Regions from separate parts of the Thalassobacillus hwangdonensis genome, predicted to be linked through region 1. Evidence: a T-box and tRNA genes for the amino acid it is inferred to sense, from the RefSeq annotation. Region 1 holds a T-box; the other regions hold tRNA genes.
What was found. The T-box of region 1 lies ahead of argS (arginine--tRNA ligase). A T-box ahead of a tRNA ligase gene usually reads a tRNA of that ligase, here a tRNA-Arg.

Region 1 (6,652 bases):
AGCTCCCATCCTGATATCGACTTTGTTTCCTTCACAGGTTCTGTCGGTGTCGGTAAGAAAATCATGCAGAACGCTTCTGAAACGATTAAGAACTTCGCATTGGAACTTGGAGGCAAGTCTCCATTGGTTGTCCTTGAGGATGCAGACGTAGAAAAAGCAGCGAAAGCAGCACTTGGTCACATTACGATGAACAGTGGTCAAGTATGTTCCGCAGCTACTCGTGTACTGATTCCTACTTCCATGAAAAAGGACTTTGAAGAAGCAATCAAAACAGCAGTGGAAAACACTCCAGTCGGAGATCCACGAGGAAAGAACTTTGTAGGACCGATCATTTCGAAGAAACAATGGGATCGTGTACAATCTTACATTGAAAAAGGAACAGAAGAAGCTACGCTATTAGTCGGTGGCCCTGGTAAGCCTGAAGGAATCGACAAAGGTTACTTCGCAAAACCGACTGTATTCACAGATGTTAAAAATGACATGGTGATTGCACAGGAAGAAATCTTCGGACCTGTGACTACGTTGATTACGTATGATACGCTTGATGAAGCGATTGAAATTGCGAACGACACTGTATATGGTCTTGCAGGCTATGTCGTAGGTTATGATCAGGAAAACTTGCGCAAAGTTGCAACATCGATCGAAGCTGGCCGTATTCAAATAAATAATGCAGGCCCTGACTTCTCTGCACCATTCGGAGGTTACAAACAATCTGGGCTTGGACGTGAGTGGGGCGACTTCGGTATAGAGGAATACCTTGAAATCAAGTCGATCCTAGGTATGCCATCTGCAGAATAAATTACAATCAGATTGATAGAACAGGAGATTTTTCTCCTGTTCTATTTTTTTGAAACAAAACAGGTAAGCATCGCGTATAGGTTAGCAGGAGGAGTTGTGATGAAAAAATCGGAATGGGAACACAAGATGATGCACATTGCTTCCAAATGGCTGCCTATTCCCAGGGTCTATCGTCTCGGTGGCTTCTGGAACGTGGTGCTGATCCTTTCAATTCTCGGTTGGATTAAAATCATTGGTGACATGTGAGGAGAGGTCAAATGGATTATTTGTATATAGTGAACGTAGAAGCAGCAATTTACTACGAGGGAAAGTTTCTGATCATCAAACGATCGGAAAAAGAAGAGCATGCATGGGGTCTATATTCGCTTGTTGGAGGCAAGATCGACTATGATGAAGATACATCTCTGATTATGAAAGAAAACCTTATCCGTGAAGTAGAAGAGGAAATCGGTATCAGGCTGGATGATCAACTGGAGTATATACATAGTACAGCTTTTAAAGTCGAAGATACCCAAGTATTGAATGTCGTGTTCTTGAGTCTATCATTCGAAGGTACTCCCTTCATCAAAAGTCCTGATGAAGTATCAGAAATCAAATGGCTGTCCAATGAAGAGATTCAACACTCGACAGAAATCCCATCTTGGACGAAGCAAAGTGTCCAATTGGCAGCAAAGCAACTTAAACTCACTATCTAGGAAATGGAACGGAGATGTGTCGATGATTTATGTAATCAGACATGGGGAAACAGAACTTAACCGACTTGGCAGGATGCAAGGGAGAAATGGACTGCCATTGAATAAAGCAGGAGAGGTGCAGGCGGAAACCTTAAAGCAATTGCTGAGTGCCACCTCCTTTGATTTCGTTTACTCTTCCCCGCAGGAAAGGGCCATCCAAACAGCAGCGATTGCTTCTGGTCTAAGTCCAATCGTAGATGCGAGGTTGGATGTCTTTGATATAGGAGAAGCGGATGGCTTACCAAAAGAAGCGGTCATCCGAAAAGGAGCATTGCCCGACACATCACACTACAGAGGTGTAGAGAAAATCGATACATTTCTTAAGAGGATTTTTCACCTTTTAGAAGAAGCATCATCCATGGGTGATGAAAAAAATGTATTGATTTGCGGTCATAAATGTACTACAAGTGCAATTGGAGCTTATTTCAATGGAATCCCTACGGATGGGAATCTGATGAAATATAGTCTATCCAATGGAGAAGTTCAAACTTATCGATGGAAAAAAATCGAAATTTGATTGGTATTTTTTAGATGATTGTGTATAATGTTAAAAACACGATAACGACAATCGATGATTAAGAGAGTAGTCACCTGGAATGTCAAAGCGAATCAGGGTTTGGTGGAAGCCTGGTACAGGATGGATGGCGAAACGGACTTATGAGATGTATTTCTGAATGAATGTAGGAAATACCGGGGACTGCCTCGTTAACAAATCGAGCGATTCTGTATGGATTCATATAGGATCAATTAGAGTGGTACCACGGGAAAATGAACTCTCGTCTCTTTATTGAGACGGGAGTTTTTTATTTGGAGGGATAATGATGGATGTGAAACACTTATTTGCTGAGGAACTTGAAAAGAAGCTGAAAGACAGCCTGAACTTTGAAACCATTCTTACGATGATTGAAAAGCCGAAACAGGAGGATATGGGTGATCTTGCATTTCCTTGTTTCGTGCTTGCTAAAACGTTCCGCAAACCGCCCAAGGAAATTGCTGAAGAACTGGCACAAGACTTGGATGCACTCTGGGTGGAGGAAGCAGAGAGTGTCAACGGTTATTTGAATATCCACTTGAAAAGAAAACCGATAGCAGAAGCGGTGTTAAAGGAAATTGCTACTAAGCAGTCAAGCTACGGTGAAGCGAATATCGGTCAGGGGGAAGTGATGACGCTCGATTTATCCTCTCCGAATATCGCGAAACCTTTTTCGATGGGGCATCTCCGTTCAACAGTCATAGGAAATGCGATAGCGCTGATCGCAGAAAAGTGTGGGTACAAGCCTATCCGTATCAACCACTTGGGAGACTGGGGAACTCAATTCGGCAAGCTGATCGTTGCTTATCAGAAATGGGGAGATCCAGAAAAGGTCAGAGCACAGCCGATCAAGGAACTACTGGAGCTTTACATCAAATTCCATAAAGAAGCGGAAAGTAACTCGAGTCTAGAAGATGAAGGAAGAAAAGCATTCAAAGACCTTGAAGCTGGTGATGCAGAAGCACTGAAGCTATGGAAATGGTTCAGAGAGGAATCATTGAAGGAATTCAATAAAATTTATGAACTACTTGGCGTTTCCTTTGATGCGGTACAAGGTGAGGCTTTTTATAACGATAAAATGGCAGCTGTCGTTAAGCAACTGGAAGAAAAGCAGCTATTGGAACCTTCCGAAGGCGCAATGGTCGTACCTGTCGGCGAAAATCACCCACCTTGCCTGATCAAGAAAAAGGATGGGACGACGCTTTACGCAACCCGTGATTTGGCAGCAGCAATCTATCGTCACCAAACGTACCATTTTTCAAAGTCATTGTATGTGGTCGGCAATGAACAGACACTGCACTTCCAGCAGCTCAAAGTCGTACTCGAAAAAATGGGCTATGAGTGGGCAAGTGAAATGAAACATGTACCATTCGGAATGATGTTGAAAGACGGCAAGAAAATGTCCACTCGTAAGGGAAAGGTCGTGTTATTGGAGGATGTTCTGAACGACGCCATCGAGCTCGCAAAAGCAAGCATCGATGAGAAGAATCCTGAGCTTGAAGATAAAGGCGCTGTTGCCAGACAGGTCGGTACAGGTGCAGTCATATTTCATGATCTGAAACATCACCGCATGGGAGATGTCGAGTTCTCACTGGAAGATATGCTGAAGTTCGAGGGCAACACAGGTCCATATATCCAATATACACATGCCAGAGCAGCATCACTTCTTAATAAAGGTGGCTATACTACAACGGATGTCGTCTCATTAAACGACGAAGACGAAGCTTGGAGCATCATCAAATATTTGGCAGACTTCCCGGAGGCCGTTCAACGGTCGCTGAATGATTATGATCCTTCTTTAATTGCAAAGTACCTGTTTGATTTATCCAAAGCATTCAACAAGTACTATGCAAATGTACGTATTCTGGAAGATCCTGAAAGACTGAACGTCGTTTTCGCGATCAAAACAGTCTTGAAAGAAGGATTACGCTTATTGGGAATCAAAGCACCTGACGCCATGTAAAGAAATCACTTATGCACCTTCCATGTAATAGCGCTGATCAGAAGGACTACTGCCATACTGATGTAAAAGCCTGGTCGAAGTGTAGGCTCCACTACTGTTCCAATGATTGCACAAATGATAAGAAGGAGACCTGTGATACCTGATCCATAAACTCTCAATGATCCAGTCAACAATTTGAATGATGATGCTGTGATGAATACCCAATTGTATAACAGAAGGATTCCAGCAGCGGTTGTAATATACTCATACACCTTCCCTGGAAGCAATAATGCAGCAACCACGGATATGGAAAGTCCTATCACGGACAAAACTAAAGAATGAAGAGGAAGCCCCTTGAAGTGTTCCGATCTTTTCGCGAACATGGATGGGGCTTCTTTATCTTTAGCTAAATTCAATAATAGATTGGTCACACTGTATAACACGGCGGTCATCGTCGAAAAGCCTGCAATGATGATGGCACCATTAAACAAGTGCAGAAGGATCGGAAGGTCGAACATGCGGAACACGGTCATGAACGGACTTTCGTTCGTATTGAAACGACTCAAAGGAACCAGTAGGACTGCAAGGCTTAACGAAGCGATATAGATTATAGCGAGCAGCACAATCATGATTTTCCCAGCTTTTGCAGCATCTGCTGTATTTTTTAATCGAACCGCCATCATACCAATTACTTCAATTCCACCGAATGCATAATATGCAAACAGAAGCGAAGTAATTAAGCCTGTTAATCCCTTCAAGAAGAATGAACTGCCAATAGAATTGGGCTGTCTTTCGATGTCTATCATTCCAGAGAGAAGAAGCACTCCGAAGATGATGAACATGAAAATAGCTGCGATTTTAATTATAGCGAAAACATCCTCCGCCTTATCGAATCCACCTGTGCCGAGAAATAGAATTCCAGTTGCAAGGGAGGCATACAAAGCAGCAAGCATCCAAAGCTCGATGTTCGGAAACCAGTATTGGGTCAATGTCGCCAAAGCAATCAATTGACTTCCCATCACCAGTACATTGGAACACCAATAATTCCAACCGCTGCTGAAGGAAGCCCATCTCCCGAATGCTTTGCCAGCGTAAGTGCAGAATGAACCTTCCTGCGGATCAAGTGCCGTCATTTCAGCAAGCAACCCATAAATGAAATACGTTCCGGTAGCTGCAAGCAGAAAAGCGAGAATAATCAATGGTCCAGCCTGCAATATACCGATGCTTGAACCGAGAAAGAATCCGGTTCCGATTGTACATCCGATTCCTATAAGCGACAATTGCCACCAGTTCATGCCATTGCTGGAATCCTTCGAGCCTTTATTCTGTTGGTTTGTTCCAGATTCAGTCATTGCAGCCCTTCCTTTTCCTCGAAGCATTCTTCTATTCAGTATGAGGTTTGTTTACAATCCTCATGCATGACTTTAATTCCAAACCAAAAACCTAATTTGAAATATTATTTCAATTTTTAGTTAATGATTAAGAAATATTATGTTATAATGGTCGCATACATAGGTAAAAGCGCTTACAGAAAATCAAAACAGAAAGGTGGGAGGGACGATGCACTTACCAAAAATGACAGTAGTCGGGTTAATGTCCGGTACATCACTGGACGGTATGGATATCGCTGTAATCGATGTAATGAAAGATAATACCATAGACATGAAGCTTAAGCATTTCACTACCATTCCATATGATCCTGAAGTGAAAGCGCGGCTGGAGGTTATCGTCAAACCGAGCAGTCAGAGTCCTGAAATATCCTCGATGAACATGCTGTTAGGAGAGGTTTACGCCGATGGGATACTTACTGCCTTGGATGAGGTTGGGCTAGAAGCGGATCAGGTCGATTTGATCAGCACACACGGACAGACGATTTTCCATGACCCACTTTCAAAATCAGATGATCCATATTATCGACCGAACACATTACAAATCGGAGATATCGGCGTGATTGCCGAAAGAACAGGAATAACAACAATCGGTGATTTCCGGACGAGGGACATGGCTGTCGATGGACAAGGCGCTCCACTGGTACCGTTTCTTGATTACCAATTGTTGAAGTCTGATTCAACAGGAAGAATCCTCGTCAATATCGGAGGTATTTCTAATTTTACGGTCATTCCGAAAAATTCTGATGGAAGCGATGTAGTCGCTTACGATACAGGGCCTGGCAATATGATCATCGATGCGTTCATTTCATGGATGACCGATGGGGAGCATTCGTACGATGAAGGTGGAAAGGTCGCAGCAAGCGGAGCCATCGATTACGAATGGCTACAGGAATTGATGGAACATCCTTATTATGCAGCTTTACCACCTAAGAGTACCGGTCGCGAATTGTTCGGCATCGATTATGCAAAGAGGTTGTGGTCGGAAGCAGACATGCGGGAACTTTCCTATGAAGATCGTCTGGCCACGGTCACCGCACTTACTTCATTTACATTAAGCGGTTCGTTGAGAAGACATATTGACCATGAGGATGTCAGAGAAATTTACATCAGTGGTGGAGGATGGCATAACAAGACGATGATGAAATGGATGAAAACCTCCATACCAGAACACGTTCATATCGGCTCATCCAAAGAACTTGGTGTCGATAGTGATGCAAAAGAAGCGATTGCATTCGCGCTATTCGGATATTTAGGC
Region 2 (6,652 bases), on a different contig from region 1:
TCCAAGCTACGATACGTACCGTGAAATCAGCTCTTGTTCTAACTTTGAAGATTTCCAGGCACGCCGTGCAGGCATTCGCTACCGTCCTGATAAAAACGCGAAGCCTGAATTCGTTCATACATTGAATGGATCTGGTCTTGCACTAGGACGTACGGTCGCTGCGATCCTTGAGAACTATCAGCAGGAAGACGGCACAGTGGTCGTTCCTGAAGTACTACGAGCCTATATGGGTGGAAAAGAAATCATCGGATAATAACTGCAAAAAGACGGGCATGGTGTATACCGTGTTCGTCTTTTTTATTTTGGCGAAACTTAGTCACAAAAAGTTATAGAGTTCATATGCTGATTCCTATATGGTAGTTGTAAGGGGGAAATATCTATGCGGGAATCAATGATAAAGAAATACATACGGCTTTGGACCGGAGAATTGATTGCGTCCATCCTGTTTGCTTTTTTATGGTTCTATGCCATTAAGTCGATGGAAAGCATTGCTGCATATGTAACTTCATATCCTGCTGTATATGCGTTCCTGGTGCTTGAATTCATTCTTCTTCAAGGAAGCTTTTATTGGTATATGAAATGGAAACAGGCAAAGCAAGGCAACTTTTCTCGTATGACGAAAAGCCAGTGCAGGTGGTTTACATATTTGAAAAGGATCACGTTCGCATTGCTGGCTTACGGCATTCTATTGGTGATTTATCAGATCATGGTGGCTGCACCTACCATCTATTTGTTTTTGTTCCTTTATATCTTTGCCATTGGGGAATACGTGAATTACTATCATATCCGGCTTTCTTATCAGAGCGTTGACGATTTACGCTTGCTGTTCAGCCAGCGTGGAGCACGGGCATCCAAACTGGCAAAAGAGCTGAAAAATAGCCTATGAATTATCTTAAAATTTAATCATTTTTAGGATTGTTGACATCTTCTATGCGTACATGATATATTTTTATTTGTTGGACATACGGAGGAGTACCCAAGTCCGGCTGAAGGGATCGGTCTTGAAAACCGACAGGGGCTTCACGGCCCGCGGGGGTTCGAATCCCTCCTCCTCCGCCATTTTTTCAACAAAGCGCATAAAATTGGAGATTCATAGAACGAAAATCGTTACTTCTTGTAACGATTTTTTTTATGCTCAAATTGCCTATGTTTAACCATTTCTCTCCCTATGCATAAGGTGTATGGATTACCTTTCAGGGGGAATGTTGATGTATTACCGCCAACAACCGGAAGCAATGAGTATAAGTCCACAATATATAACGGTGGTTGATCCATTTGTAGTAAGCACGCTGCAGTCGGTGATAGGAAAGACACTTATTGTTGAGACTGTGAGAGATACGATTCGTGGAGATTTGGAAGACGTGAAGCCGGATCACATTGTATTGACTGCCGGAGACTCGACTTTCTTTGTGCGCATTCAGCAAATCGTAACGATTATGCCAGATCTTGATTAAAGAGACGAACTACTATAATAGAAATAAAAAAATCCTGCAGATCTCGGATCTGCAGGATTTCGCTTATTACGTAAGCATACGGCTTGAACGCCATTTGCGTGATTGATTGATGAAATGTCCGATTTTCTCCAAAATCGGATCGATGCTGTTTTCGTTCTGGATCACATCGTAGTCTGCAATGTTCAGGCGGAGAACTGGGCAGGAATTAAAATTGTCGATCCAGTTTTCATAACGGTCGAACATTTCCTTCCAGTATTCAATAGGTGTTTCCTGCTCCATCGGACGGCCGCGCTCCTGAATGCGGGCAAGTATGTCCTCGAAGGAGCCTTCCAAGTAGATGAGCAAGTCCGGATGCGGGAAATATGGTGTCATGACCATTGCATCGAACAAGTTCGTGTACGTTTCATAATCGGTCGGTGACATCGTACCTTTTTCATAATGCATCTTCGCGAAAATACCCGTGTCTTCGTAAATGGAGCGGTCCTGGATGAACCCTCCCCCATATTCGAATATCTTCTTCTGTTCTTTGAAGCGTTCTGCGAGGAAATAGATCTGCAGATGAAAACTCCAGCGTTCGAAGTCTTTATAAAATTTATCCAGGTACGGATTGGTTTCTACCTTTTCGAATGAGGTACGGAAACCGAGTGCATCTGCCAAAGCATTAGTCATGGTCGATTTACCGACTCCGACTGTTCCAGCGATGGTGATCACACTATCATGTGGTATACCGAAGCGTTCACGTGCGTTCATTTGATAACTTCCCCTTTGTGTAGATGATGTTCGACCCGATCCAATATATGGCGTAGATCGTCCTGATGCTTCACGAAATCCAAATCGTCGCCATTCAGACGAATGACCGGAATGTCCGGATGTGTCGCTTCAAAATGATTCATGAAGTCATCATAATCCTGCGAAAGCTGCTGTAAATAAGAAGCTTGGATGTTCGCCTCTACATCACGGTTACGCATACGGATCCGCTCCATCAACGTGTCCAGGCTTGCGTGCAGGTAGACCATCATGTTCGGACGAGGCATATCATGTGTCAAAATATCATAGATTTTCGCGTATTTGTCGAACTGATCTTTTCTCAACGTACGACGCGCAAAAATCATGTTCTTGGAAATATGGTAATCAGCGACGACAGGCTTGTCGTGCTGCAAATATTTGTTGCCGATATCTTCTAGCTGCTTGAACCGGTTGCACAAGAAAAACATTTCAGTCTGGAAGCTCCATTCCTCAATGTTATCGTAGAATTTGCCTAAAAATGGGTTCTCCTCGACGATTTCCTTCAACAGATGAAAATCAAAATGGGAGGCGAGTTTTTTAGACAGAGACGTTTTTCCGACCCCGATCGGTCCCTCGACAGCAATGAAAGGTACATGTCCCATCTCTTCTCCTCCTTAAACAATACAAGAGACAATATTCGCTACGTTCTGACAGACAAGTTCTATTTTATCATAATTGAGCCGGGAATTGACAGGTGGATGGGAGAAATAAATCTTTTCATCTGCCGGGTATTTTTGTATAATAAGCAGTGTTCGCTACAATTTCTTTGCCCCCGTAGCTCAGGGGATAGAGCATCGGTTTCCTAAACCGTGTGTCAGAGGTTCGAATCCTCTCGGGGGCGTAAAAAAAAGACTGCCTGGAGATCGGCAGTCGGTGAAAGCACCTTGCATCCAGCAAGGTGCTTATTTATGTTCATAGGCAATCAAAATGACTTCTTCATTCGCTTCTGTCTTTATTTTTCTCTCCAGGTTCTGAATCTCTTGAAGCATATCAGGAGTTAGTGGGGCAGCACGATACTCATCGACCCATGGTTGGTTCTGTCCACTCATACGATCCCTCTTTCCGATTGAATTTTCATTAGGTTATGCAAAAATAGGGTGGATTAAACGCAAGTGAGATCAGATCCATTCTTTCCATATCTTCCGTAATTTCTTCTGGGATTTTTCCTGTACATTTCGAATGTGTTTTTCATTATTGATCAGCATTTCATATGCTTCAATGATAAGGGATGTCCGCATGATAATAAATGCCCCCAAAGCAATCAGGACGGTAAGAACCGGATAGTAAGGAAGCAGAACTCCTTGGGTAATATCATTTTCTTCTAACATGAATGATCCTGCCCCTACGGCAATGAGCGTGACACCAACGCCGATGAAGGAGTTATACTTCTTTCGAAGGTTTTTATAGTTTATTTTCAAATCTTTAAGGTAACTCTGATCGAAGACAAGGGCACTTGTTTTAAGAACTTCATACTTCTGCTGATCTTCGGTGCTTGCAGCTTTGAAGAAAGATAAAACTGCCAATGTACCGATGATGATGGTGAGAAATGTGTAGATCTTAGGCGAATCGTTGAAGATCAGATAAGGTGTGAATGCCAGAATGAATAGACTGACAGCTAAAGCAATTGGTTTTGCTATTTTTAAAACATGTGCCAAATAACCTTCCGCCATTTCCTTACTTACATAATAACTTTCTTCATCCTTATTGTTCTGTTCAATATCGTTCTTAAGTAAATAGTCGATCGATACCTCAAAAACATTCCCGATCAATAGCAGTTTTTCTGTTTCCGGAAATCCCTGATCATTTTCCCACTTACTGATTGCTTGTCTTGATGTCCGCAATTCATCTGCCAATTCCTGTTGAGAGAACCCTTTTTCTTTTCTTAGCTTGAATAACTTTTCTCCGAATGACATGTGAAAACCCCTTCCAGTAATTTCAATTCCTTGGTTAAAAGTGTATAAAAGAATGGTGGATTTTTCTATATTCATTTAGTTGCAAATAGGCAACGGAGGGTTGCATTTATGTAAAAACGGCGCTTTCAAGCTGTTTTAGACGGATTGAGGGCTGCCCATGTGGACAGCCCTCAAATTGATTCATCTCGTAGCAGCAGAATGAATGGATGCGCGGTTCAGTAACAGCCATGTAGGTATCATTGCAAGTAAAGCTGCGATGAATAAGGATACATAATGAATGGTGATCCCACTTTCACTGAACTCTAGGAAGAAGTCCAGAAACTGTTCTCGTAGATCAGGGAGCAGGATTGCAATCACAACTATGCCAATGACACTTAATCCGCCTACAAGTCCGGTCCGATAGAAGATCGCGCTGAACATGAAGCCGATTGATAGGAAAAGAAAACAGATCAATGTCTCAAGCCAGAATTGGTTGAACCATCCAGGGCTTAAACTTGTGGCATCAATTGCAGTCATTAATTGCAGATTGGATTGTTCCGTCATTCCGACCACAAGACTGAGTGTACTGGAAATGAAGGCCATGAAAGCTCCAAGGATCAAATTGAACACAATGACACCTGAGAAATACCGGTTCCGTGTTGTCCCCATTTTCAAACAGAAGGGTAACGTTTCTTTCGTCATCAGAAAACCTGAGATTCCACAATAAATATAGATGGCTAAGCTGGATGAGACGATAATCGTGACGTCATTGAAAGAAAAAGTCAATAAGTACAGTACGCCGGTGCTAGCCAGGAAAATTGACCAAAAAATTGTAAGACCGAACCGGAAATCTGTCGTTAAAAAGTAAAGCATCGCTTTCAAATCATTAAACATGTGTACGTACCCCTTTCTCTTCAGTAAGGTGGACCATCAATTTTTGGATTGGGCAACGTTCTGCCTCTAACCCTTCATTTTTAAGATCTTCCAACTGGAAGTGTTCCCCGAAAACTATGACGGTTTTTCTACCCATGATTTCATCGGTATGAATCACGTTTTTTCCTGTACAGAATGCATCAACTTTGTCTTTTGGTCCTGTAACTTGGATGCTGAGCTCGGTCATTTCTTCTGACGTCTTATGGTGCATCAGCTCGCCTTCACGGACAAGAATGATTTCTTCAAAGAGGTTGCTGACTTCATCGATGAGGTGTGTGGAGAGGATGATTGTTCTAGGGTGTTGTTGGAATTCTTCAAGTAACGCATCATAAAAATCGTAACGTGCAGATGCATCAAGTCCGATGTATGGTTCATCAAAAATAGTGATGTTCGCTCGGCTGGCAAGCCCGATGATGATCCCTACCGATGATTCCATTCCTTTGGATAAGCCTTTCATATTAAGGTTCGACTCCAATTTGAAGGTTTTCATCAGACGGTCAGCAGTTTCCTGGGACCATTTTGGATAAAACAAGGAAGCGATCTTCAATACATGTTTGATTTTCAAGCGTCTTTTGAAGTTGTTACTTTCATTGATCAGACAGATGTCTTCAAGCACTGTACGGTTATTGAAGGGTTTTTCCCCGTTCACAAGAACTTCGCCGCTTGTAGGAGAGATCTGTCCAGCCAAAAGCTGCATCATGGTCGTTTTGCCAGCACCATTACGGCCAAGCAATCCGTAAATTTTGTTTGCTTCCAGCGTCAATGAGAAGTTATTCAATGCTTTTTTAGCTCCATAGGCTTTTGTAAGGTTTTTGAATTCGATTTGCATCATGCTTCCCCCTTATTGATCAGGTTGATTAGTTCTTCTGTAGACATCCCGAGTTTTTCTGCTTCCTGTCTCATCGGTATCACGTAGTTTTCATAAAAGTCATGCTTCCTTTTCGACAAAATGATCTTTTTTGCACCATCCGATACAAACATGCCGATCCCTCGTTTCTTATAGATGATCTCCTGTTCGACAAGCTGGTTGATTCCTTTTCCAGCGGTCGCAGGGTTGATTTGATAATATTTGGCGAATTCATTCGTGGAGGGAACGCGGTCTCCTTCATTGATGGATCCTTCCAGAATGCTCGTTTCAATCTTTTCAGCTATCTGTTGGAAAATGGGTTTATCGTCGTTGAGCTCTCTGTCCATTTCCATCACCTACCCCATTGGTTAGTTACTTGTGTAATTAACCATATAACTAACCCTTTCATAAGTCAATCACTTTTTTAGAAAGTTTTGTAAAAAGGTTGCTGTATCAGGTTTTTGAGCATAAAAAAACCTGCTTCTTCATAGGAAGCAGGTTCATTACTCAGTTCATTATGCGCGCTGTAGCATTCGGTTCAATGCAAGTTTTGCATCCGTTGCAATGGAGTCTTCAACGATGATGCGGTTATGTGGGGTGCCTTTTTCTATCGATTCCAGACACCATGTGAGGTGGGGAAGATCGATCCGATTCATCGTCAAACATGGGCACATATTTTTATTTAACGACACAATATGCTTATCCGGGTTTTCCTGGATCAGGCGATTGACGAGGTTCAT
Region 3 (6,652 bases), on a different contig from region 1:
AAGCTGTTGTGCAGCACCTTCATCGGTGATCAGGACGTTGCTTTGCCCTGGTTTGAAATACGAGGCGATCGCCTGAGCTTTAGACTTTCCGCCTGCGACTGCGATGACGTGCTTTGAGCTCGACAGGTCTTCCAATTGAAGGCCGACCGTACGAACCTTATGGACAATTTCTCCCTGCTGATCGAAGTAATAGCCGAAAGCTTCGCCTACTGCATGTCCGTCAGCAATCTTTTCTATCTGCTCTTGCGGGGTCTTTCTTCGTTCTGCCATCGTCAGCGCCTCTCCAATTCCATGGATGACGACTTCAGCACTTTTGATATAATCCAGCACTTCCCTGACAGATGGTTCTTCTGTGATGATATGATAGGATTCCTCACTCAATGGATCAGGTACATATAATAGACGGTATTCGCCTCTGGCTTTGTTCGCCATTTCCGCACAGATGGTATTTGCCTGGTTCTCTACTCTTTCTCCAAGCCCGCCTCGTGCAGGAACGAATAAGCAATGTTCCGCTTCAGGCAACGGCTTCATCATCTTGGCAACAGCAGCCATGGTGGAACCACCAGTGATTGCTACAGTTTGCCCCGAATGAAGCACACCATTCAAATAATGGACACATGCTTTTCCCATTTCTTGTTTTACCCAATCCAGCTCATCACTATCACCAGGAACGATCAGAACATAATCTAGCTTTAATTTATCCTTTAATTGATTTTCTAAAACCCTGACACCTGACACTTCTTTAATGAATGCCGCAAGCTGCTCGAGTACGGCATGTCCTTCCAAAGTCAGTTTCATTCCTTTTGATGTGATATCGATGAATCCCTGCTGATTGAAAAAATCCACTTCCGTTCGGATCGTGCGCTCTGCCATTTCTATATTCTCGGCAAGCCCTCTTCTTCCGATCGGCTCCATCAGCTGGATATAATGTAAGATTTGATATCTGCGCTGCATCACATCTAGCAGTTCAGGGAACAATTTTTTTTGCAGGTCCACTAAAGCTCTCACGGAAAAAAGCTCCTTTACTGAATGAATCTCACTCATGCGGGATAACTTCTGTCCCGGTGCGTCATATTCCGTCCCACGAAGAGCAAAAAAATATTTTCTACAGTTCACATATTAACAGTACCCGTTTACCCGCACAAGTAAAACCTATGATTTTTCTAATGTAAACGCTCTCTTAATGAAATCAAGTCAATTTCCTTGTAATAGAGCAGTTCACCGTCGATTTCTACGACAGGGATTTCAATCATGAATCGCTGCAGCAATGCTTCGTCTGATTCGATATCCTTTTCTATCATCTCAAATTCATGGTCGGATTGCAGTAGATCCAGCAACACTTTCACTTCATCGCATAGACAGCAATTTTCCCTCATATAAAGAATGACTTCTTTCATTGCGAACATTCCTCTCTTAACGTGTGTCATCTTCCTCTATATTATACAAAATAAAAAAACGGCTTGTCACCAAACACTTATGGCGAAAGCCGGGCTTCTTCTATACTTTACTTTATTATTAGGGTACAAAAAAGGGCGTCATGATGCACGCCCCTTGTTATCATAAAAACCTCGATCGATTTTTTTACTTTTCGTTTCCAGAAAACGTGACAGCTCCTCGCCGGCCCGTTGGACAGAACTTCTTTTGATCGATGCGTAATTGAATGAAATTTTGCGTTGTTCAGCCATATCGAATATATGGATGCGTCGATCTCCTGATACTTTCTCTGTCCCCATGATCGTGTAACGAAGTATTTTCGTAGTAACACCCCATTATTTTAAAGTACAGATGCTTTCTTATCTGTTCTCTAATCATAACATGTATTACCAGTAATAGAAACAACCGTTCGATATGTAATGCTATTTTAATATATGTTTTTCTAATAATCCCCACTCCAAGTTATACAGGGGTTTTACAGGAGTTGAGCAATGATTAGTCGATGGATAGTAGCTTTCCTGTGAGACTCTCTCCAATTCCCCACGACCCCATTTAATTAATAATAGCACTCCTATCATTATTATAAGAAAGGAAAGTATCCGCAGCTTGATCAAAATCTATCAATAATAGAAACAAAAAACCCCCACGTGCTCTCAATAGCACGTGGGGGTTTTTATGAGCGCACCCGAGAGGATTCGAACCTCCGACTGACGTAGAACCGGAATCTACCGCTCTATCCAGCTGAGCTACGGGCGCAAGATGACATGCATTACATATTATAAGCACTCCACCATAAAAACGCAAGATGTTTTCTTTTCTCTATTTATTTTTGAGAAAAAAGAGAAAAAACTCTTAATTTTCAGAAATTATGTATAATGTTACACAAATGTTAATTAAGATTCATGTTTGTTACAGGAGGTTCCCTATGAATGGTCAAGAACCAATACTGGAAGTAAAAGATGTACATACCCATTTCTTCACGAAAAACGGGACCGTCAAGGCGGTCGATGGTGTCAGCTTCAGTGTAAAACCAGGAGAAACATTAGGCATAGTCGGGGAATCCGGTTCAGGAAAAAGTATCACAGCAATGTCGATTATGAACTTGATCCCTTCTCCACCAGGAAAAATCGTATCAGGAGATATTCTGTATAACGGTGAGAGCCTGTTAGCCAAATCACAGAAACAGATGCGGAAGATTCGCGGAAAGGAAATCTCGATGATTTTCCAGGATCCGATGACCTCTCTGAATCCGGTTTTCACGGTCGAGAAACAGATGGTTGAAACGATTCGCACCCATGAAAAGAAAACGAAGGAACAGGCACGAGCGAGAGCAGTCGAGCTGCTTGATCTTGTAGGAATTCCAAGCCCTAAGGAGCGTCTGAGAAACTACCCACATGAATTCAGTGGTGGAATGAGACAACGGGTGATGATAGCGATGGCGCTCGCTTGTAACCCGAAGGTGCTGATTGCGGACGAACCGACCACTGCACTGGACGTTACCATCCAGGCACAGATTCTGGATTTGTTGAACAAGCTTCAAAAAGAACTCGGAATGGCGATCATCATGATCACCCACGACCTTGGGGTCGTTGCAGAAGTATGTGACAGGGTGATGGTAATGTATGCAGGAAAACCTGTCGAGTTTTCCGAAGTGAATGAACTGTTCAGCGAACCGAAGCATCCATACACATGGGGATTATTATCTTCCATCCCGCAAATCAAGGAAAGGAAAGACAGACTGGAAGCGATTCCTGGTCTTCCACCTGATTTACGGAATTTACCGACAGGGTGCAGCTTTGCACCACGGTGTGCCCATGTCAAAGAGGAATGCCTGCAGGTCGATCCTGCATTGACCGAAGAACAGCAGAACCATTTTGTTCGATGCCTGCTGTATGAGCAAGGAGAGAAGGTGAGCATCCATGAGTGAACTGTTACGTGTAAAAGGATTGAAAAAACACTTTCCTATTTATAAAGGGGCGCTTTTCCCTAAACAAGTCGGAGCAGTAAAAGCAGTCGATGGCGTGTCTTTCTCCGTGAAAAAGGGTGAGACACTGGCGCTTGTAGGTGAAAGTGGGTGCGGAAAGTCGACGACAGGCCGTACCATCCTTAAGCTGTTGGATCCTACGGAAGGGCAAGTGTTCTATAAAGGAAAAGACATCACCAACGTCAAAGGTGAGGAACTACGCCAGCTACGAAAAGAGATGCAATTGATCTTCCAGGATCCATATGCATCGCTGAACCCACGTAAAACGATTGAAAAAACAGTGACCGAACCGATGAAGATTTTCGGTATCGATAAGGAAGAAAGACAGAAGCGGCTCGATCGGCTGATGAATGTCGTCGGCCTCGATACGTATCACAAGTCGCGTTACCCACATGAATTCAGTGGCGGTCAACGTCAGCGGATCGGAATTGCCCGGGCGTTAGCATTGAATCCGGAACTGATCATCTGCGATGAGCCTGTTTCCGCGCTTGACGTATCCATTCAGGCCCAGGTCATCAATTTGCTGGAGGATCTACAGAAGGAATTCGATTTGACGTATGTTTTCATCGCTCATGATTTGAGTGTCGTTCATCATATCAGTGACCGGGTTGCAGTCATGTACCTTGGTGAAATCGTAGAAACAGGTGAAGTGGAGGAGTTGTACAACGATCCGAAGCACCCATATACACAGGCTCTGCTTTCATCGATTCCTGAGGCGAAACCGAATCAGGAAACAGATCGAATCATCTTACAAGGTGACCTTCCTTCCCCTTCCAATCCACCTCAAGGGTGTAAATTCCATACGAGGTGTCCGATTGCGGAGGAAGTATGTAAGCATAAACGCCCTGTCTTGAAGCAGATTCCTGGTCAGGAACATGAAGTAGCTTGCCATTTAGTTAAGGAGGTGGTTGAAGACATAGAACCAACGCATGTCTGATACTTAGTTCCAAAAAATTTAAAGGGGGATTCAACCTTGAAGAAGAAAGCATTTTGGATGTTATTATTAAGTGTTTTTGCAATGATGCTTGTCCTTGCTGCATGTCAAGGTGAGCAAGTCAACTCCGATGATGACAATTCTGAAGATACCAATGATTCTGAGGAAACTGCTGATTCTGGAGAAACTGCAGATTCCGGCGATGATGGCGGTGAAAAGACATTCGTATTCGGCCGTGGTGCGGATGCAGTGGAACTTGATCCGTCAAAAGTTACTGATGGTGAGTCCATCTATGTAACAAATCAGCTTTATGACACATTGGTCCGCTATGAGCAGGAAGGAACAGAAGTAGTACCTGCTTTGGCAACAAAATGGGAAACAAGCGATGATGGTAAGGAGTGGACCTTCCAGCTTCGTGACGATGTTACATTCCACGATGGAACTGACTTCACAGCAGAAGATGTCGTGTTCAACTTTGAACGCTGGGCAAGCGGTGGAGACTACGTCTACTACGGTTACATGTTCGGCGCTTCCGAAGATGACCTTGGTGGAATCATTGAAAAAGTGGAAGCAACAGGCGACTACGAAGTCAAATTCACACTTTCCGAGCCTAATGCTCCATTCCTGAACACCCTTGCGATGCCTCCATTCGGAATTGCAAGCCCGGATGCAGTAGAAGAGCATGGCGATGACTACTTCAAAAATCCTGTTGGTACAGGTCCATTCAAATTTGTCGAGTGGAAACAGGATGATCAGATCACTGTAGAAAAGAACGAAGATTACTTCGGCGAAGTTGCTAAAGTCGATAAAGTCATCTTCCGTGTCATCCCGGATAACGGTGCTCGTTTCATGGAACTTCAGTCCGGATCCATTGATGCAATGAACGGAATGAACCCACAGGACATCGCACAAGCAGAAGATAATGAAGACTTGAAAGTCATTCGCCGTCCTTCCATGAACGTAGGATACATGGCATTGAACACTGATAAAGAAGGAAGTCCGATGCAAAGCAAAGAAGTACGTCAGGCTGTCAACCTTGCTATTGATAAAGAAAAACTGGTTTCCTTGTTCGAAGGGATTGGTAAACCAGCGAAAAACCCGATGCCTCCATCCCTATGGGGCTACAATGACAACATTGAAGATTATGGTTACGACGTAGAAGAAGCTAAATCCCTATTGGCCGAAGCTGGCTATCCGGATGGGTTCGATGTGACACTTTATACAATGTCCAACCCACGCCCATACCTGCCACAGCCTAAATTCGCTGCACAAGCGATCCAGGAAATGCTGAAAGAAATCAATGTCAACGTCGAAATCGTTGAAAACGAGTGGGACTCCCACCTTGTAGCAACAGAAAATGGCGAACATGACATGGCTTTCCTAGGGTGGACTGGTGACAACGGTGACCCGGATAACTTCTTGTATGTATTGCTTGATAAAGACAATGCAAAAGTCGGATCTGCTGGTAACATCGCATTCTATAAGAGCGATGAAGTCCATGACCTGTTGAAAAAAGCACAGACTGAACTCGATCAAGATAAGCGTGTCGAGTACTATATGGAAGCTCAAGAGCTGATTCATGAGGATGCTCCTTGGTTCCCGATTGCTCATACGACACCACCACTTGCAGTTAAGCAGGGTGTAGAGAACTACATCCCTCACCCAACTGGAAGTGAGCCATTCAACTATCTTGATATTAATTGATAGAGGTAATTGAAGGGGCATGTCCCCTTCCTACCCTCCCCTTATAATATGAAGTGGCCGTGGAGCCTCAGGATGCATCATTGAATACCTGAAGGGCTCCCTGCCATTATTTTTTGGAGGAATGTATCATGCTGAATTACATCATCAGACGACTCGTTTCATTGATCCCTGTCATCATAGGTGTTTCGATTTTAGCTTTTTCATTGATGCACCTCGTGCCTGGTGATCCCGCAAAAAGCATTCTAGGTGAAAAAGCGACGGAAGCACAGCTTGAGCTGCTTCGTGAGGAACTTCATCTTAATGATCCATTGATTGTCCAATACGGACGATTCATGGGAAATATCGCCCAGGGTGACTTGGGTACATCCATCAAATCAAAAGAAGCTGTCATTGTTGAAATTGGCGGGAAACTGCCTGCTACGATCGAACTCACATTATTTGCAATGACAATCGCCATTGTTGTAGGGGTACTAGCTGGAGTCATAGCTGCCGTCAAGCAGTATTCCTGGTTTGATAATATCAGTATGACCGGCGCTTTGTTCGGAGTATCGATGCCGATATTCTGGTTAGGTTTGATGATGATTTGGTTATTCTCT

Region 2: it has a tRNA-Arg gene. The T-box ahead of argS (arginine--tRNA ligase) is inferred to sense a tRNA for this amino acid. The anticodon was not compared.
Region 3: it has a tRNA-Arg gene. The T-box ahead of argS (arginine--tRNA ligase) is inferred to sense a tRNA for this amino acid. The anticodon was not compared.

The regions. Positions count from the first base shown of each region.
Region 1 covers NZ_JBHTKL010000001.1:756,920-763,571, reverse strand. The annotation lists gene ACFQ2J_RS03990 (aldehyde dehydrogenase family protein) at 1-798, shown strand, start outside; gene ACFQ2J_RS03985 (hypothetical protein) at 898-1,044, shown strand; gene ACFQ2J_RS03980 (NUDIX hydrolase) at 1,056-1,493, shown strand; gene ACFQ2J_RS03975 (histidine phosphatase family protein) at 1,516-2,049, shown strand; T-box leader at 2,095-2,319, shown strand; gene argS (arginine--tRNA ligase) at 2,354-4,027, shown strand; gene ACFQ2J_RS03965 (amino acid permease) at 4,033-5,358, opposite strand; gene ACFQ2J_RS03960 (anhydro-N-acetylmuramic acid kinase) at 5,567-6,652, shown strand, end outside.
Region 2 covers NZ_JBHTKL010000005.1:43,295-49,946, reverse strand. The annotation lists gene serS (serine--tRNA ligase) at 1-253, shown strand, start outside; gene ACFQ2J_RS09445 (hypothetical protein) at 380-886, shown strand; tRNA gene ACFQ2J_RS09440 (tRNA-Ser) at 967-1,059, shown strand; gene ACFQ2J_RS09435 (YuzF family protein) at 1,209-1,454, shown strand; gene ACFQ2J_RS09430 (deoxynucleoside kinase) at 1,521-2,204, opposite strand; gene ACFQ2J_RS09425 (deoxynucleoside kinase) at 2,201-2,842, opposite strand; tRNA gene ACFQ2J_RS09420 (tRNA-Arg) at 3,009-3,081, shown strand; gene ACFQ2J_RS09415 (hypothetical protein) at 3,143-3,289, opposite strand; gene ACFQ2J_RS09410 (helix-turn-helix domain-containing protein) at 3,359-4,153, opposite strand; gene ACFQ2J_RS09405 (hypothetical protein) at 4,334-5,026, opposite strand; gene ACFQ2J_RS09400 (ABC transporter ATP-binding protein) at 5,019-5,894, opposite strand; gene ACFQ2J_RS09395 (GntR family transcriptional regulator) at 5,894-6,259, opposite strand; gene nadA (quinolinate synthase NadA) at 6,428-6,652, opposite strand, start outside.
Region 3 covers NZ_JBHTKL010000005.1:1,017,203-1,023,854, reverse strand. The annotation lists gene ACFQ2J_RS14510 (sugar-binding transcriptional regulator) at 1-1,008, opposite strand, end outside; gene ACFQ2J_RS14505 (glutaredoxin family protein) at 1,164-1,397, opposite strand; tRNA gene ACFQ2J_RS14500 (tRNA-Arg) at 2,115-2,190, opposite strand; gene ACFQ2J_RS14495 (ABC transporter ATP-binding protein) at 2,360-3,361, shown strand; gene ACFQ2J_RS14490 (ABC transporter ATP-binding protein) at 3,354-4,355, shown strand; gene ACFQ2J_RS14485 (ABC transporter substrate-binding protein) at 4,392-6,056, shown strand; gene ACFQ2J_RS14480 (ABC transporter permease) at 6,185-6,652, shown strand, end outside.